2 linked regions of the Methanotorris igneus Kol 5 genome follow. Each later gene encodes a partner of the first gene's protein in a complex. Links are inferred from orthologs where the notes say so. Each region holds a gene or a part of one and is shown on either strand. Other genes may lie near its edges. The genes, in order: METIG_RS04170 and METIG_RS00370.

Evidence for each region.
Region 2: the proteins of METIG_RS04170 (region 1) and METIG_RS00370 are in contact, whole or in part, in a crystal structure (PDB 2ZBK), measured with the Saccharolobus shibatae proteins. The link is inferred for Methanotorris igneus Kol 5 from one-to-one orthologs. Residues at the interface, in WP_218258439.1 of Saccharolobus shibatae: Phe25, Leu26, Val29, Glu30, Gln31, Leu32, Lys34, Gly35, Glu36, Pro37, Phe70, Leu71, Asp72, Leu73, Ala76, Lys77, Met80, Val83, Leu84, Ala86, Ser87, Tyr90, Asp91, His110, Ser111, Leu114, Lys115, Ser116, Glu126; in WP_218266310.1 of Saccharolobus shibatae: Glu463, Lys467, Leu469, Tyr471, Leu472, Lys473, Tyr474, Ile475, Pro476, Glu477, Val478, Arg480, Ser481, Leu482, Thr484, Phe485, Leu486, Ser488, Glu503, Lys507, Leu508, Lys511, Ile518, Glu519.

What each region holds. Positions count from the first base shown.
Region 1 is NC_015562.1:852,910-863,980, reverse strand. Bases 907-3,682 are described here. They hold METIG_RS04170 (DNA topoisomerase IV subunit A), read left to right. Parts: upstream 907-1,633; coding sequence 1,634-2,731; downstream 2,732-3,682. Other genes in these bases: METIG_RS09110 (hypothetical protein), read left to right, coding at 3,266-3,682; METIG_RS04165 (translation initiation factor IF-2 subunit beta), read left to right, coding at 2,774-3,193; ftsZ (cell division protein FtsZ), read right to left, coding at 907-1,299. Also shown: METIG_RS04180 (protein translocase SEC61 complex subunit gamma), read right to left, coding at 1-92; more of ftsZ, read right to left, coding at 220-906; more of METIG_RS09110, read left to right, coding at 3,683-3,949; METIG_RS04155 (hypothetical protein), read left to right, coding at 3,971-4,273; ileS (isoleucine--tRNA ligase), read right to left, coding at 4,309-7,413; METIG_RS04145 (hypothetical protein), read right to left, coding at 7,418-7,951; METIG_RS04140 (DUF356 domain-containing protein), read right to left, coding at 7,990-8,376; METIG_RS04135 (RNA ligase partner protein), read right to left, coding at 8,563-9,240; METIG_RS04130 (DHH family phosphoesterase), read left to right, coding at 9,509-10,972. UniProt on the Methanocaldococcus jannaschii protein: Relaxes both positive and negative superturns and exhibits a strong decatenase activity.
Region 2 is NC_015562.1:79,416-90,587, reverse strand. What follows is about bases 3,365-6,241. They hold METIG_RS00370 (DNA topoisomerase VI subunit B), read left to right. Parts: upstream 3,365-3,756; coding sequence 3,757-5,727; downstream 5,728-6,241. Other genes in these bases: rsmA (16S rRNA (adenine(1518)-N(6)/adenine(1519)-N(6))-dimethyltransferase RsmA), read left to right, coding at 5,857-6,241; METIG_RS00375 (ABC transporter substrate-binding protein), read left to right, coding at 3,365-3,580. Outside these bases: fluoride efflux transporter CrcB, read right to left, coding at 1-338; METIG_RS00385 (cobalt-precorrin-7 (C(5))-methyltransferase), read right to left, coding at 335-964; METIG_RS00380 (geranylgeranyl reductase family protein), read left to right, coding at 1,066-2,217; more of METIG_RS00375, read left to right, coding at 2,417-3,364; more of rsmA, read left to right, coding at 6,242-6,651; METIG_RS00360 (M42 family metallopeptidase), read left to right, coding at 6,752-7,804; METIG_RS00355 (deoxyhypusine synthase), read right to left, coding at 8,028-9,041; METIG_RS00350 (ABC transporter substrate-binding protein), read right to left, coding at 9,350-10,564; glgP (alpha-glucan family phosphorylase), read right to left, coding at 10,727-11,172.

The sequences.
Region 1 (11,071 bases):
GGTTTTCTTGTGACCATTAAAACCCTTTTACATTGCAAGAGAAAATTTTTTAGTTCTTCAATTTTCATATCGAGGTTTTTGGTTTTTTCCATTTTTACCACCGGATTATTTAAAAACCATAAAGAACTGACGTATGCATGTTATGTGTTTTTTGTTATAAATTTTTATTGTATTTTTTTATTATTTTTTTATTATATTATGTTGTGATGTTATTTTGCATTAAATTTTTGGTATATCTATTAAACTCTTCTTGGTTTGTTTTAATCCAAATTCACTCTTAGGTTTTGCACCAGTTACAACCAATAAAACTTGAATGGTGTTTTCTAAGTTTTCGTCTATTGTTGCTCCCCAAATAATAGTTGCTTTTGGATCTAATCTCTCTGATACTGTTCCTACAACCTCTTTTGCTTCATCTAATGTTAAGTCCTCTGGGCCTATAACATGTATTAATGCTCCTGTAGCTCCATCGATTTCAACATCAAGCAATGGACAGTTCAATGCATTCATAACAGCTTCTTTTGCTCTCTTCTCGCTGTCACTCTCACCAATACCAATCATTGCCATTCCACCATTACTCATAACTGCCCTGACATCAGCGAAGTCAACGTTTATGAGACCATCTTTTGTGATGAGTTCAACTAATCCTCTAACAGAGTTTATAAGGACTTCATCAGCTACTTTGAATGCTGTTTTTAATGGGATGTTTGGCACTATTTCCAACAATTTGTCGTTTGGAATGACAACTATTGTATCCGCTACATTTTTTAATTTATTTAACCCTTCTAACGCATTTTGCATCCTTATTTGTCCTTCCATTGAGAATGGTAGTGTTACTATTGCAACTGTTAATGCCCCTAATTTCTTAGATATCTCTGCAACAACTGGGGCAGAACCGGTTCCCGTTCCTCCGCCTAATCCACAAGTTATAAACACCATGTCTGCCCCTTGTAATTCGTTCTTTATGTCTTCTGCGTTTTCTTTTGCTGATTCTTCACCTATTTTTGGATTTCCACCAGCACCAAGCCCTCTTGTTAAATTTCTACCAATCAATATTTTTTTATCTGCCTTTGTTTTTAATAATTGTTGAGCATCAGTGTTAATAGCAACAGTTTTTGCCCCTTCAATACCTTCAGAGGTTAATCTATTTATTGTATTGTTTCCAGCCCCTCCACAACCTACTACTGTTATTCTGGCCTTTGCTTGTTCCAATAATTCCAATAATTCTTTATCTACATCAGATAATGGCTCGTTCTCATATGAGAAATCATCATTTTCAATAATATTTTTTAAGAATTTCAAGATCCAACCTCCATTGTAATTGTAGATTTATAGTAGGTTGTTATGTATGTATTTTGGTATGTGTTATGCCGATAAAAATTAATATAAATATTAAGTTATAATTTTAGTGAGAATATATTTATTATTTGCTTTTATATTTTTTATGAGGTTATTTAGGTAAATTTATTAAACCACCTAAATAAAACAGAGAAAAGAATTTTTCAATTTATATTAATTTAAGTGATAGGGTTGTATCAATCAATATACAATATAATAATTAATTAAGAAGAGATTTTAATATAAAAATTTATTGGTTTTAATTTATCTCATTTAAAATTTTTATTGTGGTGAAATAATGGTAATTTCAAAATCAAGAGAAATAGCAAGAAAAAAGATTTTAGAGTTGGCAAATAAAATGTATGAGGATCTTTTAAAAGGTAAGAGACCAAAGATCAAACTACCCATCAGAAGTTTAACCAACGCGAGATTTGACTCTGAAACAGGAACTTTCATGTTGATGGGTAAAGAAAAAGAAAGGACCTTAACTGTGAATCAGGCAAAAATCTTTGCTCAAACAGTGAAGATGTTAGAATTTTCAAAGCAACTCTTAGATTCAAATGACTTCTCAACACTTAGGGAAGCATATTATGTTTCCAAAAATTGGGGAGAGGCAAGATTTGATGACCAACAACCATCAAATAACGTTATTGAGGATTTAGAGGCGGCATTGGATGTGCTAAGAGAGGATCTTGGATTTATTCCAGAAGAGGATGGTTCGGCAGTCGTTGGACCATTAAAAATAATTGATAGAACCCCAGAAGGGGAAGAGATTAAAGTGGATTGTACAAAATTAGGAACTGGAGCATACAACATACCTAATGACGTAACAAGGTTGGAATTTGAGACAAATGCTGACTTTATATTGGCAATAGAAACTGCGGGTATGTTCGCAAGGTTGAATGCCGAGAAGTTTTGGGATAAACACAATTGTATCTTAGTTTCATTGAAGGGGGTTCCAGCAAGGGCAACAAGGAGATTTATAAAGAGATTGAATGAGGAACATGATATCCCAGTTTTAGTATTTACCGACGGTGACCCTTACGGGTATTTGAATATTTACAGGACATTGAAGGTTGGTAGTGGTAAGGCAGTGCACTTGGCAGATAAACTTGCAGTTCCTTCTGCAAGGTTGATTGGTGTAACTCCTCAAGATATTATTGATTATGACCTACCAACGCACCCATTGAAGGAACAGGATATTAAGAGGATAAAGGATGGGTTAAAGAATGATGACTTTGTAAAATCCTTCCCTGAATGGCAAAAAGCATTAAAGCAAATGTTAGATATGAAGGTAAGGGCAGAACAGCAGTCTCTTGCAAAATATGGTTTAAAATATGTTGTTGATACGTATTTACCTGAGAAAATAAAGGATGAAAAGACGTGGCTACCTTAAATTTATATATTAAGAGGAACAATTTCATTTTGAGGTGATAGGATGAGTATTGATTATTATGATTACGAGGCATTATTGAAGAGGGCAAGGGAACAACTTCCAGAAGATGTATTTAAAGATGCGAGGTTTGAGATTCCTGAAGCAGAGGTCTTTGTTGAAGGTAGTAGGACAATAATCAGAAACTTCAAAGAAATTGCTAAATTAATCGATAGGGATGTAAACTACTTTGCAAAGTATATTATGAAAGAACTTGGTACTGCTGGAGATCTTGAAGGAACAAGGTTAGTTTTGCAGGGTAGATTTAGTGGTTATTTAGTAAACTCAAAAATCCAAGATTTCTTGAAGGAATATGTTTTGTGCCATGAGTGTGGAAAACCAGATACAAAAATCATCAAAGAAGGAAGAATACATATGCTCAAATGTATGGCTTGTGGTGCTATAAGACCTATAAAATTGATATAAAACCTCTCTACTTTTTTGAAATTTTTTAATTTTCATTTTTGCAATTACAAATTTTAAATGAAGGGGGAGATTTTGGGTTTTGGAATAAGAATAGAATTTATAGAAAATTTATTTGAGAGGTTTTTAGAGTTAAACACCAAGTTAAAATTTATAGTAACGTATGTAATGTGTTGGGTAGGTTTTTTATTTTCGCTATCTATTGGGAAGTTGATAAGCAATATATTATACGAGCCAGTAGAGGTTGTGAGTGAAGTTGGAACTGCTAAATTTCATGTAGTTTCATCTGCAGTTTCTTCTAAGATGGGTGTTAGTTATTATTCTATAGTGCTATCTTATTTTATAAACAATGCATCAGCATGCTTAATTATAGTTTCTGCATTTGTTTTAGTATCTCATTTGTATAAAAAAGAAATTTCGAAGGATTTGAGTAATTTTAAAGAATATTTAAGGACATTGCTGCTGTTTTATTTAATTGTAGTTATAAATCCAATAACTGGGTTCGTGGGCTGTTTCATAGATAGCAACAAGCGCAAAGTTTGTGTATTTTCGAGTAGCGTAATTTTTATATATCATGAAATATTAATTATTTATGACAGTACAGTCTCCGATATGTGGGGTCTTAAGCCCGAATGGAGACTGTTGAGAGCCTTGAAGATGTGGGGAGTTTCCGTTCCCCCCGAAAGCCAGCCAATGAAGATGGGAGGCTGGAAGGTTATCCGCTACGACAGTTTCGTATGTTTTAAAAGTAGCGGATAACCAGAACGGGTTAATATACAGTTGAGTGATATAGTTGCAATAGTTCCACATGGGGTTTTTGAGTTTGCTGGGTTTGCATTGGCTATAGTGCTTGGTATTGAATCTGCAAATCATATCTTGCCAATAATAAATCAAAAAAATAGAAAGAATAAATTTATTTTAATAGCCATGCTCTTGTTATCTTTGACATTTATTGGGGTTGCTGCTTTTATTGAACCCTTTGATTGGTTAATTTATTCTTATGCAAAGAATAATGGTATATCTGTGCTGGAAGCGATGATTATGGCTTATAGAAATTTAATCTCCTACTTTTTGGGGATTTAACTTTGATAGGTCAAAAAATAGGAGGTTGGAATTATTTATTTTTCGATTCTTTCAATGCTAATTTTAACTTTGTATTTCTCTCCGTTTGGTGTTTTTATTTCCCATTCTTGTTCATAATCTGCCTTTATCTCTTCAACAAATTTCCCCCTAACTTCCTTCTCAATTTCTTTTAGCATTTCTTCACTAAATTCAATTCCTTCCATTTTTACTTTTATCTTCTCCTCAATATCTAAGTCCATATCTTTCCTCATTGCCTGGATTCTTCTTATAACTTCCCTCATCAACCCTTCCCTTATTAACTCTGGGCTCATTTCAATGTCTATGAAGACGTTTCCTTTTGAGAATTCCATTCCAATAATGTTTTCTGGAATCTCCATTCTAAACTCAACGTATTCTGGTTTTATGATGTAGCCATCAACTTCAATCTCTCCATCCTTAAGTTTTTCTCTCAACTCTCTTGGGTCGAATTTGTTGATGATTGCTACGACCTTTGGAACATCACTTCTATATGCTTTACCCAACTCTCTGTAGTTTGGCTTGACAATTAAGTTGCCCTCAAACTCTCCAATTTCAATTTCTTTTACGTTTCCTTGCTCTTTTATTATGTGGGCGTATTTTTTAACTGTTTCCTCAATGTCTCCAGTTATAGTTATTTTCTTTATTGGATATCTCAATGTGTATTTTGCTTTATCTCTTCCTCTCAATATAGCATCAACTATGTCCCTAACAATTTCCATTTCTTCCTCTAATTTCTTATCAATAAACTTTTCATCAACAGTAATTCTGTTCATGAATATGCTCTCTGGCATGTCCTCTGTTTTCAAGTTTTGGTAAATCTCCTCGCTTATGTGCGGAGCAACTGGAGCCATGATTGTTATTAATTTCATTAACACATAGTATAGTGTTTGATATGCTGCCAATTTATCAGTATCGTTTTTCTCTTTCCATGTTCTGTCTCTAATCAACCTTATATACCATCTACTCAAATCATTCAAAATGAAGTCTTTTATTTTCCATGTGTATGTGTGGAGGTGAGGAATTTCTAATGCTTCTATGCAGTCCTTCACGACTGAATTTATTTTGCTTATAATCCATCTGTCTTCATCTCTCAAATACTTCATATACTCATCATTTGGCTTAAAGTCATCCAACACCATGTAATTTACAGCGAATGCATAGGAGTTCCACAATGTGTTGAACATACTCCTTACATCATCCATCTCATCCCAGACAAACCTTAAATCTTCCCAAACCTTATTTGCACTGAGTAAGTAGAACCTCAACAAATCTGCCCCATATTTTTCAACAACATCATCTGGATTAACTATATTTCCTAAGCTTTTACTCATCTTGTCTCCTTTCTCATCTAAGGTAAACCCATGCATGAGACATTTTTTGTAAGGAACATCTCCAAATACAACTGCACTTAATGCATGTTGTGAATAGAACCACTTTGTAACTTGGTCATGCCCCTCTGTGATGAAGTCCGCTTTTTTAAGTTCTTTTGCTCCAATTGATGCGTAAGGAGCCAATCCAGAGTCAAACCACACATCTAAGACATCTGGAATTCTCTTCATCTCTCCTCCACATTCACATCTTAATATAACTTTATCTACTGTTGGTTTATGCAAGTCATCCAACTCAACGTCATTAATCATTCTCTCTTTTAACTCCTCAACACTACCTATAACAACATAATTCCCACACTTCTCACAAACCCAAACTGGGATTGGGATTCCCCAATATCTTTGCCTTGATATGTTCCAATCTCCAACGAATTTAACTCCATTTATATACCTTGTCTCAACCCACTTTGGAACCCAGTCAACGGTTTTAGCGTGCTTAATAATATCATCTTTAATTTTTGAAATTGAGAGATACCACTGTTCTGTAGCCCTAAACAATAATGGGGTTTTACATCTCCAACAGTGTGGGTAGCTGTGTTTTATCTTTCCTGCAAATACTAAGAGCCCTTTATTTTTGAGTGTTTCAATTATATCATTGTCTGCATCTTTAACAAAGATTCCTTTCCATTTTCCTTCAACATATTTACCTTCATCGTCTATTGGTGAATATATTGGCAACCCATACTTTTTCCCAACTTCAAAGTCCTCTTCCCCATGTCCTGGAGCGGTATGGACAAGCCCAGTTCCTCCCTCTAATGTAACATGCTCTCCTAAGATGATGGTGTGGGCATTTTTCAATTCAGCAAATTCTTTTTGCCTTTCGTTCTCCTCCAACAATGGGTGGATGTATTTTATTCCTTCTAAATCCTTACCTTTAACTGTCTTTATTATCTTGTAGGATTTTATGTTGTTTTGTTTCTTTGCTTTTTTCATTACGTCCTCAACTAACTTCTCTGCAATAATCCATGTCTCCTTTCTATCTTCAAATTCAACCTCAACATATGCATAGTCATACTCTGGATGCACAGCAACTGCTAAGTTTGAAGGTAATGTCCATGGTGTTGTTGTCCAAATGACAATGTATTCATTCTCTTTATCCTTAACTTTGAATTTAACATACACGGACGGGTCGGAAACTTCCTTATATTCCCCTCTAACCTCATGCTCTGCCAATGATGTCTCACATCTTGGACACCAATATCCAACTCTCAAGTCCTTTGTTAATAAACCTTTTTCATGTGCCTTTTTTAATGTCCACCATCCAATCTCCATATATTCTTTTGTTATTGGCATGTATGCGTTTTCCCAATCCAACCAAACTCCCAAGTTTTTAAATTGCCCTTCCATTATTTCTTTGTGTTTCAAAGCGAATTCTTTACATTTTTCAATGAAGTTTTCTGTTCCAATTTTTGTTTCTATCTCTTTTTTGTTTTTTATTCCAAACTCATTCTCAACCTTAACTTCTATTGGTAATCCGTGCATGTCCCATCCTGCTTTGTCTAAAACATTGTATCCTTGCATCCTCTTAAATCTCAATACAGTATCTTTAATTATCTTGTTCCATGCAGTTCCTAAGTGTATTGCTCCTGAACAGTATGGAGGACCATCAACAAAGTAATATTCTGGCCCATGTTCGTTCATCTTTTTTACTTTTTCGTATATTTTATTTTCTTCCCAAAATTTCTTGATTTTTTTGTCTAATTCTCTAAAATTTACACTCTTCACTTGTTTCATTTCCTCACCTCAAAAATTTTTTTATATTTTTTGTCCTATCTACTATTGAATCATTTTTTTCTAAATGTTCCTCTTTGGGTTCATCGAGTAATTCTTGATTGAGATTTTCAATTTTTTTCAAAATTTTTTTGTCATTTATCCCTGCCAAATCATATAACTTTTTGTATATACGGGCTAAATCGAAGTTCTCATCAACAATAATATCCATTAATTCTTCGAACTTAATTTTTGATGTTATAATACCCCACTTATCTCCAAATATATTATTTTCCAATATATACTCAGTGGCATCTAATATCTTTAATGCAGTATCTATTTTTGCAAGATTTGCAATAGTGTTGGCAAGTTCATCTTCCAATTTTTTTATCTTTATTGACAGTTGATTATTTAAAATTTCATCATCATATTGACTACGTAATTTATCTAAATCAGCTCTAATCTTTTTTAGGTATTCTATTTTTTTAATACCTTCTTGATGTAGAATTTCTTTCTCTTTCTTAATTTCTTCTATTGAAGGATAATCTTCAAAAGATAACATAATCCCCCCTCCCCGATTAGTTATAAAAATGAAGATTGTTATGTGTTTTTGTGTTTATTTTTCTTTATTTTTTTGCTGTCTTTTTTGCTTTTATAATAACCTTTTAAGACAGGCATTCTTGGAAAGTCTCTAAGTAAATCTTCGTACATTTCATATCTTTCACTGAGGACAACAATATGTGCTGGTGGATGAATTTTTCTTATTCTATCAATAGCCTTTGGAGCACTTTCTTCAATTTTTGCAAGACATGCTTTTTTACAAGGTTTTTTAATCTCTCCCAAAATGTGTTTTAATATCTCATCAGCTGCTTCTGGCAATATAATTCTTGGTTTTCCAATAATGGTTAATTCAGCATGTCTATCGACATCTGCTAAGGCATTTTTTATTTTTTCATAATTATCTCCTCTTATCAACAACAATACCATAATATTTCACCGTGTTTCTTTGGTTTTTATTACATTTGGATGTATTATAGTTTGTGAAATTCTTTTCCATATTCAACCCATTCTAAAAATGATAATAATTTATGCAGAATCTAAAATAAAGCATAATTTAAATATTTAATTTTAATTGAAGATTGTATTCATTTATAACGCAAACGACTATATAAGTTATTTGACATGGCTTAAATATTCCTCAAGCATAAACGGGAAATCCCTTGCTTTAACGAATCTCAACCCTAATCTTTGAGCCCATTTTTCAACGCCCTCATCACTTGCCACAACAGCAGCATCAAGCTCCTTTGCTAATAAAAGAACATCTAAATCAGGAGCACTATCTAAGGTTCCTACTCTCAATGCACTTCTATATTTATTTCTGAAACTATTTATTGTTTTTGATAGAACTTGATTAATTACTTCTTCTCTGTTTAGTTCCTTTGATTGGGATAAGTTGTAGGTTTGTAGTGCTGTCTCATACATTGCATTTTCGCTAATTCTCATACCCTTGTTTATTCTCTCCCTCAAATCTTTGATATACTCATAGAATATTTCCGAAGGTATCTTTATCTCGTATCGGTTTGGGGTTTTTTTCACTAACCATGTGTCTACTTTAACTATTATATCCTTTGGACAATTTTCTCTTTCTAAAAATCCGATTAATTCATTATATACAGACGGATATGGGATATGGCATGAGATATCTAATTTCATCCTTGCCTTAGCGATTAAATCAAGAATTTTATTTGTGCTTTCGGTGATTGTCTTTACTCCCAACGCCTCTCTTACTGAGGTGTCGGTAAGTGCCGTTGTATCTAAACAAAATCTCTGTTTTCTTGGCAATATATCCACCTAAGCCACTTTTAATCTTAAATGTTGTTTTGTGAACATATAAAGATTTTGGAAAGTTGTTGATGAACAGTAAAAAATATAAAATAACATGAAGACAAAAATTAAATAAAACAATACCTATTGTTATAATTCAATTGTGTGGCTATGTTTAAATAAGTCATACTTGAATTTAATAATTATGATAATTATAATACTAATTAATGTGTCAACTAATAACTAACATTTAAAACAAAAGTTATTTTACAACCTACCTTATTGGAGGTAAAGTATGATACTAATTATAGGATATGGTTCTTTTGGGCGTAGGGTCGTAAATCATGCCAAAACTATCGATACTGTTGTAGTGGTTGATAATAAAGAGACAGTTTTTGATTCAGTTGAGCAGGTTGATTTTAAATATATTGTTGGAGATGCAACGGATGTAGAGGTTCTTAAGAAAGCAGGGATTGAGTTAGCAGATACTATAGTTATCTTAACGAATAATCCAGAAATCAATAGGAAAATAGCAGAATTGGTTTGTGAATTGAATCCAAAAGCCCACAAAATTGTAAGGGGGATTCCAAAATATCCTGACTTGTATGATGAGTTGCCAATTGATAGAATTATTTACCCATTAGAGAGTGCAGCAAGAGAGGTTATAAAAGAAATTGAAAAATCAAAATTAAAGAGGAAGTTGTTTGACCTGAAAAATATATTAATTAAAGCTAAGAGAGAATGTCTTGGATCAAATAATGGTGAAAAAGAAGGTAATAAGGAGAAAGATATAGCACCTCTCTTAATAGTCACACATAATAATCCCGACCCAGATGCTATGGCAAGTGCGATGGCATTGAAAACTATAGCTTCAAAATGGGATGTTGAGGCAGATATTGCATATGGAGGAAATATAGGGTTTGATGAAAATAAGGCAATGATAAACTTACTTGGTATAAAAATGAAACACATTAGGGACGTTGACTTAAGTAAGTATTGTGCTATAGCAGTGGTTGATACATCAAGTTCAAAAAATCTGCCATTTGACCCGGAAACAAAAGAAATTGATATTGTTATAGATCATCACGAAAATGGTGATTTAACTGCAAGATATATGGATGTTCAGTCAGATGTTGGGGCTACAGCAACAATTTTAACAGAATATTTGAGGGAACTTGACATATCCCCAAGCAGGGATTTAGCAACGGCGTTATTTTATGCAATAGCATCAGACACAAACTACTTTAAAAGAAAAGTGACAAAAAAGGACTTTGACGCTGCGGGTTATTTGCAAGGACTAATTGATGCAAAGACCTTGCAGATGATTGAGAATCCTGATATGGATACAGAAACAATGGAAGTTCTTGCAAAAGCAGTTCTAAATAGAAAAATTGTAAAAGGAAACATTGCACTCTCTTATGTTGGTGAGATAAGTAATAGGGATGCATTACCAAGGGCAGCAGATTTCTTGTTGAGGATGGAGGGAATAACAACAACATTTGTATTTGGTATTGTGGGGGATAATATCCACATATCCGCGAGAACTAAGGACTTGAGGGTTGACGTCGGGGATATTTTGAGAAAGGCATTTGATGGTGGAGGACACCAAGCAGCTGCAGCAGCCTATATACCATTAGGTATATTTAAGGCCGTTTCTGATAAAGAATCTCTGAGGAAACTTGTTGAAGAGGCAATAAGAACAAAAATCTTTGAAGTTATGGGTATAAAAGAAGAAGAAAAACAGAAAACATCAGAATAGTTGTGAGGAAATGTTTAGGAGAACTTGTAGTAAGAGAGTATGCCGAATGAAATGGGGCATCCGTTTTGGGGGAACCTTTAAAGGTTTCAAACAGAAAAA
Region 2 (11,172 bases), 780 kb from region 1 along the record:
CCAACATACACCATAAATAAACATCCCAAAACATTTATTAGGATATTTGCTATTGCCTTGACTAATAACCCTTCCTCTATCAATGTAAATGTTTCATAGGAGAATGTTGAGAATGTTGTCAATGCCCCGCAAAACCCCGTAGCGATAAAGAACTTTGCATCGCTTGATATATAAAATAGGGACGAATACATAAAAAATCCAAGAATAAAACTTCCTATCAAATTTACAGTTAGTGTTCCCGTCGGTAATCCAAATTTAACTGGTACAATACCTCCTATAACATACCTCAATATTGCTCCAATAAACCCACCAATGCCAATTAGCAATAATTCCCTCATTCATCTCCCTCCAAAACACAAACACATAAATAGGAAAAATCCATTTTTAACAAATTTTTTAGAGAATCTCTAACTATTCTTTCATTCTCATAGGTTAAATTTTCACAAACAGTCATCTCTTTCTCTGGATTTACACCGTTATTTATTAGATATTCTATGTCTTCTTTTAAATTGTTTGGTAAAAAAATAACTTTTTGATTGTTTTTTATTAAATTTAGCAACTTCTTTCTATTCTCTTCTTTCCCGTGGAGTGTTATTATCTCATAATCCTCCCAAGATATTTTTAATTTTGCCGCTGCAATTTGGATGGATGAGATTCCAGATATTACTTCGATATCCTCCTTCCTAACTCCTAAACTCAATATCGTCTTTAACAACCCACTAAAACATGGGTCGCCAGTAGATAAAATGGCGATGTTGATGTTTTTGTTTTTTGTAGAGTTTATTATTTCCTTGAGTTCTTCCCTCAAATTTTTTGTTAGATAGCATTTTTTATCTTCTTCAATATCAAATAATTCCAAAGCCCTCTTACTTCCAACAACCATATCCGAATTTTTTACAATTTCAATAGCCATTAATGTTAAATACCTCTTATCTCCTGGGCCAATACCAACAATATATATCATAAAATCACCACTATTTTTATATTAATTAAAGTAAAAAAGGTTAGATAGATTTTTAAATTTATTTTTGAGTTTTTTAGATAAATAAACCTTTGGAGGATATTATGGATTTGGAAAAATACGATGTTGTTATTGTTGGAGGAGGCCCCATTGGATGCATAACAGGGGAAAGTATAAAAAACCACAACGTCCTTATCGTTGAGGAGCATCAGAGTATAGGGGTTCCTTTGCAGTGTGCGGGGTTGATAAGTAAAAAAGGGGTTGAGGAATTAGGAAATCCAAAAGGTTGTGTAAATAAAATTAGGGGGGCATATATACATGCAAAGAACACAACCGTAAATATTGGAAATGAAGAAATAAGAGCTTATGTTTTTGAAAGAAAAGTTATGGACAAAGATATTGCAATAAGGGCATCGAAACGTGTTGATTTTTTGTTAAAAACATATGGAAGAATAAAAATTGAGGAAAATAAGTATAAATTAATCCTAAACCATATGGGAGAAGAGTTTGAGATATCACCAAAAGTCATCATCGGAGCTGATGGGGCAAAATCCACCATAGGAAAATCAGTTGGGTTGGTTAATAATAAAAATAGGGAGATTTTATCAAGTTGTCAGTTTGAAATGGTTAATGTGAATGTTGATGATGATTTTGTCCATGTGTTTATTGACAAAGATTATAGTAAGGAGTTTTTTATTTGGATTATTCCAATGGGAAAAGATAGGGTTAGAGTGGGATTGTGTGATAAAGGCAATTGTTACAAAAAATTATTGGATTTCATAAATAACCATCCAACAGCAAAGGAAATACTCAAAAATGCAACTATTACAGAATTTTCAGTGGGTACTTTACCTATAGGTTATTCAAAGACAGTAAAAAATAATGTTCTTTTGGTTGGGGATGCCGCTGGGCAGGTTAAACCACTAACAGGGGGAGGCCTATATTACGGAGCAAAATGTGCAAAGATTTGTGGGAAGATTGTTGATGAGTATCTATCAAACGACTACGATTTAAATTATCTAAAAAATTATGAAAAACTTTGGAAAAAAGAAATTGGAAGAGAAATAGATAGAGGCTTAAAAATTAGGAAGATATTTTTAAAAATGAGCAACAACCAAATAGACAAACTCCTAAACTTTATAAAAAATAGTGGTTTGGTGGAGTATATTAACGAATATGGAGATATGGATAAGCCCTCTGATGTTGTAAGATATGTTTTTGAAAACTATTTCAAAGGTTTCTTAAAGTTCAGGTAATATACGACAAAACCCATTGGGTTTTGCCAAAAGACATACGGCAAAACTTTCAGTTTTGCCAAATATTTTTATTTTTTCATTCATTTTGTGTCAAGTTTTGTTCCTAAAAAGAAACATTTTCGATATATTTATATAATCCCACATTTTAGTTATTTAATATTTAGGGGGTGAGAGCATTAAAAAGATAGCATTTTTTGTAGTGGGGTTATTAGCAATAGCAACAATACTCTGCGGATGCGTAGACCAAAATAAAGAAGCAGGAGGAGCAGAGAAAGAAGTAAAAGTTGGTGTTATTTTAGACCAAACTGGAGATTTGGGACCAATTGGAGAAAAAATGTTAAAAGCTGCTGAACTTGCAAAAGATGAACTTGATGGAAAAGAAATTGATGGAAAAAAGATTAAGGTAATTTTAATAGAAAGAGATAGCCAAACCCAGCCAGATGCTGCTGTTAAGGCATTCAATGATTTGGTAAACCTTGAAGGAGTTAAAATTATTGTTGGTCCAATGACATCATCAGAAACATTGGCAATTGCAAACCTTGCAAACGCTAAGAAGGTTGTTGTAATCTCACCATCAGCAACTTTAGCAAAAATAAGCTCAAAAGAAGTAGATCCAAATAACTTCATATTTAGAACCGTTGGTAGCGATGCATTGCAGGGTAGAGCATTGGCAGATTTGGCAACCAATTTAGGATTCAAAAAGATTGTAATATTAGCAATTAACAACGACTATGGTTTAGGTATGGCAGAAGAAATAGAGAAAAACTTTAAAGGAGAAGCAAAAACAATACCATACAATCCTAATGCAGCAGATTACAAAGCAGAAATTCAACAAATAAAAGAATACAACCCAGATGCAGTAATCTTAGTAGGTTATGTTGAATCAGCAACAAAATTATTAAAAGATGCAAGAATTGCAGGAATAAAAGCACAGTGGTTATCATCAGAAGGTATTGCTGATAAGGCAATGTTTAAAGACCCAGAAGTTGCTGAATACATGGTTGGTATGATTGGAACAAGACCATACTCACCAAAAGACACAGAAACATACAAGAAATTCGCAGAGGCATACAAAGCTAAGTTTGGCTTTGAGCCAGGATTGTTCTGTGACACTACATACGATGCTACAAAATTGGCAATATTGGCTGTTGCGAAAGCAGAAAGTTATGATGGAGAGGCAATTAAAAAGGCATTGTATGAGGTAAGTAAAGACTACATTGGAGCAAGTGGTAAAAAGACATTTGATGAAAATGGAGATGTCCCACAAGATTATGAAATTTGGAAGGTTGTAAAAGTCGATGGAGAATATGATATTAAAGTTGTAGGTAAGTGGAGCGAAGGACAAATAACATGGAATGAATAATCTTTCTAATCTATTTTCTATTTTTTAATTTTTTTAAATTATATTTTTTGATAGTTAACTATTTTATGTATTAAACCATTAATTATTTATGTTAATTATGATTATGTTTATTTTAATTGATTTGATTTTTGTTTTATTTTTTGTAATTTTCATAACTCAATGTTTATGGTGATGACATGGCAGAGAACTTATTTGAAGAATTTAAAGAACATTCAGTAGCGGAATTTTTTAGGAAAAATAGGCACATGCTTGGATATAGTGGAAAATTAAGAAGTATGACCACAATTGTTCATGAATTGGTAACAAATAGCTTAGATGCATGTGAAGAGGCAGAAATTTTACCGGATGTTAAAGTAGAGATAGAGAAGTTAGGAACTGACCACTACAAAGTCATTGTTGAAGATAATGGACCTGGAATTCCACCCGAGTTTGTTCCAAAGGTCTTTGGTAAGATGCTTGCTGGTTCTAAGATGCATAGGCTTGTCCAATCAAGAGGGCAGCAAGGTATAGGGGCTGCAGGGGTTTTGTTGTTTGCTCAAATGACCACAGGAAAGCCATTAAAAATTACGACCTCAACTGGAGATGGAGTAATTCACGAAATGGAAATAAAGATGAGTGTTGAAAAAAATGAAGGGGAGGTTGTATCCCACAAAACAAGAAAAGGGAATTGGAGAGGAACAAGGGTTGAGGGTGAATTTAAGGAGGTTACTTACAATAGAGGAGAATATGGACCTTATGAATACTTGAGGAGAATTAGTTTAGCAACTCCGCATGCAAAGATAACTTTGAAGGACCCAGAGGATATTGTAGTATTTGATAGAGTATCCCATGAAATCCCAAAAAGACCAGAGGAGATGAAACCACACCCATATGGTTTAACACCTGATGAACTCCTCTACATATCAAGAAAGACATCATCAAAAAAAGTTTCAAGTATGCTTGTTCAAGAACTCTCAAGATTTTCATCTAAAAGGATTAAAGATTTGGAAAATTACATGTTAAGGGACAAATTATTGGAAAATTATAGAAATAGTGTATTTTGGAGCATTGTGGTAAATTGTTATTTAAATGTCAATATCGATGATTACATTAGCAAGTTCAAAGAATATATTGATGAAGAAGAGATAAAACAATTAAAAGATGTTATAAACTTCCTCCCAGAAAGTTTGGATGAACTTAAAAGGTTTATTTTAAAGTATATGATAATGGAATATTTATTTGACAAATTTGATGAAGAAAAGATAAAGGAGATAAAACACCACTTTAAGAAGAAACCAGAAAACTTCATAGATTATGCAGAGAAGAATTTCCTATCTGCATCCACTATGGAAGAATTTAGAAAGAGATTGAAGCACATAACAAAATCACCAGAAGAGTTCGTAAAGGCATTGAAAGAAAAAGGCATGGTCTCTGACGAAGAATTGGAGAGATTTAAAGGAGAAATTAAAAATATATTATCAAAGAATCCCAAGGAATTAACTTGGGAAGATGCAGAGATTATTGTAAGATGTCTCCAAGATATGGACTTTATAGCACCTTCAACAAGTGGTTTAAGACCTATAGGGGCAGAGAATATTGAAAAGTCTCTCAAATCTTTACTAAATCCTGACTTTGTTAAGGCAATAACAAGGAACCCAAAAACCTACAAGGGAGGAATTCCTTTCGCTGTTGAAGTAGCGATAGCGTATGGTGGGGATGCTGGAAGGCAATCTGATGAAGGTAAAAAAATGGAAATTATGAGATTTGCAAACCACGTTCCTCTATTATTTGATGCTGGTGGATGTGGATTAACTAAGGCAGTTAAAAGCATTAATTGGAAGAGGTATGGACTTAGAGGGGAAGATGTGCCAATAACAGTGTTTGTCAACTTAATCTCTACACACGTCCCATACACTTCTGCTGGAAAACAGGCAGTTGCCTGCAGTGAAAATGAAAATGAAGAGATATTCAACGAGATAAGGCAAGCATTGATGATTTGTGCGAGGGAACTTGAACACCACCTATCAAGAATAAGAAGAGAGCAAGAAGAAGAGAAAAAGAGAAAATATGTAATGAAATATGCAAAGATATTTGCAGAAGCATTAGCGAACATAGTAGGCAAACCAGTAGAGGACATAGAGGAAAAGGTCGTGCAGCTCTTGAAATAATAATTAACACACTTATTGCTAATTGCTAACTTACTTAACTTAATACTAAACTTATATTAAACTCATTTAACTTAATTTTATTTTGTTTTTTGTAGATTTTCAAAAATAAATAAAAAATGGGGGATTACTATAAAACCATCTAAGAAATTAGGACAGTGTTTTTTAATAGACAAGAATTTCGTTAAAAAGGCCGTGGATGCTGCAAATTTAACTAAAGATGATGTAGTTTTAGAAATTGGGTTGGGCAGAGGGATTTTAACAGAAGAACTTGCTAAAAATGCCAAAAAAGTATATGTTATTGAAATAGATGAAAAATTAAGACCATACGCGGAAAAAATAACGAGAGAGTATGACAATGTTGATGTCATTTGGGGAGATGCGTTAAAAGTTAATTTTGATGAATTAGGGTTTAATAAGGTTGTTGCTAATCTGCCTTACCAAATATCCTCTCCTATAACATTCAAATTATTAAAAACTGATTTTGATGTTGCTGTTTTGATGTATCAGTATGAGTTTGCTAAAAGAATGGTAGCAAAAGAAGGAACAAAGGATTACGGAAGATTAAGTGTTGCTGTTCAATACAAGGCAGATATTGAATTTATATGCAAAGTTCCACCTTCTGCTTTCTCTCCAAGGCCAAAGGTAAATTCTGCAATAGTGAAAATAGTTAAGAGAGAGCCATTATTTAAAGTTGAAGATGAGGAATTTTTTGAGAATGTTTTAAGGGCTTTGTTCCAGCATAAGAATAAAACAGTTAGGAGAGCGTTGATAAATTCATGCCATGAATTGGGCGTTGAGAGGGAAAAAATAAAAGAAATCTTAGAAAATATTGACTTTAATGTTGATGAAAGAGTTTTTAAATTGAGCCCAAAAGAGATTGGCAATCTAAGTAATCTATTGTACAATCATTTGCGTTATAAATGACCACAGTTCTCGATGAATTAAAATTTTTGGCAAAGTTTAAATTTAATTTTTAAATTAATTTTTAAATAAAAATTAACAAACAATAAAAAGTGGTGATATGATGAGGGTAGTTGAATATTTAAAAAAGCTTGCAGAGGAAAAAGGAATTTCTGGAAGAGAACATAGAGTCAGAGAGTTAATGAAAAAAGAGCTTGAGCCAATGGTTGATGAAATCTACGTGGACAAATTTGGGAATTTAATTGCGAGAAAGGGAGATAAAGGGCCAAAGATAATGCTTGCTGCACACATGGATGAGATTGGGTTAATGGTTAAATACATTGATGAAAAAGGATTCTTGAAGTTCACAAAAATTGGGGGCATAAATGACCAGATGATCCTAAACCAAAAGGTCATTGTTCATGGAAATAAGGGAGATATTATTGGGGTTTTAGGTTCAAAACCACCACACAAAATGAAAGAAAGCGAGAGAAACAAACTTATTAAATATGAGGATATGTTTATTGACATTGGGGCAGAGAGTAGGGAAGAGGCAATTGAAATGGGTGTTGAGATAGGAACATGGGTTACATTCAAGTCAGAATTCAATGAGTTAGGGAAAAACAGATTTACATGCAAAGCATTTGATGATAGGGTAGGATGTGCAGTTTTATTGGAAGTTATGAGGAGAATTAAAGATGAGGACTTGAACTGCCAAGTTTATGCAGTAGGAACAGTCCAGGAAGAAGTTGGTTTAAAAGGGGCAAGGACATCTGCCTTTGGAATAAATCCAGATGTTGCTTTGGCGTTGGATGTTACCATCTGTGGAGACCATCCGGGAATAAAGATGGAAGATGCACCAGTTGAATTAGGAAAAGGGCCTGTTGTGGGGATAGTTGATGCAGCAGGGAGAGGATTGATCACTCATCCAAAGGTATTGGACATGATAAGAGATATCTCCAAAAAATATGATATTCCAGTTCAATATGAAGTCGGTGAAGGTGGAACAACAGACGCTACAGCAATCCATTTAACAAGGGATGGTATCCCAACTGGAGTAATTTCTATCCCAGCAAGATACATCCACACACCAGTTGAAGTTATCGATAAGAGAGATGTGGAAAAAACTGTTGAATTAGTTGTTTCATGCATAAAAGATTTAGACAAATACTTCTAAATGGATTTTTATAGTTTTTATTAAGTTTTTAAAATTAAAGTTATAAGATTCTCATTGCCAAAATCATTAAAATAAAACTTAGTAAAAGTGTGTTAGTATTTGAAGTTTTTAATCCATTTATATTTTTCTTTTTGTATCTATTGATACAACTTGACTTTTAAAAAATTTTAATGATGCCTAATATTCCAAATATTTTTGTCCGAAACTATAATTTTTATATTTTTTAACCTTTCATTACACAATAAACCAAAATTGGGAATACAAGTGTGGCATCAGCCCAAATCTCCACGTAATCTGCCTTAGCTCCAATTTTTCCCCATGAAACTCCTTCTTCAGGTGGGGCCCCACTTAAAGAGCCATCCCATGGCACTGCTGTTGTTATGTATATGGCGTAATCTGTTCCCTCTCTAAATAAATTGGCATTTATAATGCTGTGTTTTGGTAAAGAACCGCCTAAAACAATGCATGCTGTTTCTTTTGCATTTATTGCAATGTCATTTAACTTAACAATATCATTTGCTACATCTATCTTTAATGTTTCATCCTTTTTGCTTTTTTTGTAGAAGTAGAGCATATCTCCTATTGAACCATCAGTTATTGCTGGGCAGAATATTGGGATGTTGTTTTTATATGCCCAATATAAGATGGATTTTTCTTTTTCTCTGCCTAATTTCTCATCCATAAACTTACCTAATTCATAACAAAATTCGCTTGCGGTTATAACTCTCTGCTCTTTCTTCTCCATTTCTAAAATTCTGTCGAAAAATTCTGTCATATATGTTTCAAATTCAATATATCTATCGTTTGGAACAAAAATATTTCCTATTCTATTAATTCCCTTCTCTCTCAAAAATTTACCATTCACATTCCAATCTCCTAATATAAATGGTTTTAAGCATTTTATAAAATCTTCCTCAATTCCTCCTGCTGTTGTAACAATCACATCTATCTTTTTATGCTTTGCTAAGTATGCAATAATCTCCCTAAGCCCTGATGAAACAATGTTTGATGTGTATCCAAAGAATACCGTTATGTCTCCGTTTTTTCTTTTTTCTTCAATTTTTTTCCAGATTTTAATGGCTTTTCCTAAGTGTGTTGCCTGGAATCCAATTTTTTCATAGTAATTTTTAACTGCATCCTCTAAACTTATCTCATCATCCAACCACGGCCCTTCAATAGGAATCTCTTTCAATCCTTCTGTATCACTCTTCTTTAATACAATATCCTTTGGATCCATAATAACACCTCAAAAATTTGTGAACATTTAAAAAATTTCAATGTTGTTGTAAATTGCTATAAGTTCTTAGAATATGGTGTGTAGAATTATTGTTAATTAAAAGTAAAATTTTATAATGCAATGTATTGGCATAAAAATTCTAAGCAGAGAAAAATTTAATCTTAAATTTAAAAGAATTTACTTGCCATTTTTAACACACAACTATAAATAACTTGCTGTTAATTCGAAAAAAATAGAATAAATTGACTAAACTTAAACCCCATTTTATAAAAAAGAAAGAAAAACAAAGAAAAATAAAAGAAGAGAAATTATTCATTTAACTCTTTCATTATCTCGTTGTAAATGCTGAAGTCAAACAAGATATTATCAATTTCACTCTTGTTACTTACACCTTTAAGTTTTCCATCCATTGCTCCTTGTTTGTTCATTACATCAACGAATAAGTATGTTCCTTCTTTCAATGGTTCTGGGTTTGTGTCAAATTTCATGTTTGGTATTGATTCTTCTTCAACTTTCTCATCAACTCCAAGCCATTCTGCACTATCTTTTATAACCAATTCTTTGTTTTCATTAATTTCTTTTGTTGCCAATACTATGAGTTTTAAGAACGCCTTTACAGCATCTCTCTTGTTATTTAAAGCATCTTCTGATGCAGCAATTACACAACATGGGTGGTCTTTCCACATTCCTTTTGGTGGTAAGTCTTTGCTATAAACTATAGGTTTTCCTATGCCTTCTGTTTTTAAAACTTCTGGCGTTGGTTCCCATGCAATTACCGCATCGAGTTCTTTTTGGGAAAGCATTTGTGGCATGGATTTTTGTCCTTTACAGTTTATTAATAAAACCATAGCTTCTTTGTTATTTGGATCTTCAGTGTATGTTATACCTTCTGCTTCAAGGGCTTTTTTTATCATAACGTACTGTATTGAAATAGGTAATGGGTAACCTATTTTAACTTGCTTTCCATTTGCGTGTTGTTCTTTTATCCAGTTTATGAACTCTTCCCAATTATTTGCTGGAATATCCTTCCTTATTACAACTGCTGAACCTTCTCCCTGCAAAGCACTAATAATCTTTGCCTTTGTTCCTTTATCTATTGCAAAAACCGCTGGTGGAACCCCATTTAATCCAATGTCAATTTGGTTTTGTGCCATTAAGGTCATTATCTTTGCTCCACCTTCAACAACTTGAACTAACTCAACATCAGCAACCTTTTTGCCATTTTCATATAGTTCATATTTTTTCTTTGGTTCGATTTCTTTCATGTATATACCATACTTATCCTTAAATAAATTTCCTTCCTTAGCAGCGACAAATAATGCTGCATGGTGGTCTGTTGGAAGGTAGGCAACTTTTAATGTTGGGGTTTCAGTTTTGGTCTCGTTTTGCATGCAACCACTAAATAAAACCCCTGCAATAAGGATAGAACTCAATAATATTACATATTTTTTAATAGTATCACCCCCTTTAACAACATGAGTTAAGTAAAAAACAACTATATAAAATTTTTGATTTTTTTGCATATTATTAGCATTTTAAGAAAAAAATATTGCTCAATATTTCTTATAAGAAATAAAGAAGTTGTATTAAAAGACACATAAGTTATTATGCATTAAACTTATGTTTATTTTTGGCAGTTATTTGATAAATTTAAAAATTATAAAACTAAAAATAAATAAGAATTACTACTTATACATTTTTTCAGCATATTCTTTTACCATTCTCTCCGCATCAAAATATTCAACAATATGGTTAACACAGTTTGCAACTTTTTCCCACCACGCGTCAGAATCATACATTTTAGCAGCTTTTTCCAATTCTTTATACATGCAATCAGCTTCATAAGCATCATCAGTATTTACTCCATCACCAATTGTAAAACTATCATCCGGATACATTTCAGCCCATTCTACATGCCAGCCATCTAATGTGCTCATGTGGATTGAACCATTCATCGATGCCGTCATTCCAGAAGTTCCTGAGGCCTCACAAGGTTTCCTTGGTGTATTCAACCAGATATCAGAACCCATTTTTAATAACTTGCTTAGCTTTAACTCATATCCAGTAAGTATGGCAGCATTTTTCATTTCTCTTGTTTTTGATACTATCCAGTTAAAGGTCATTTGCCCTT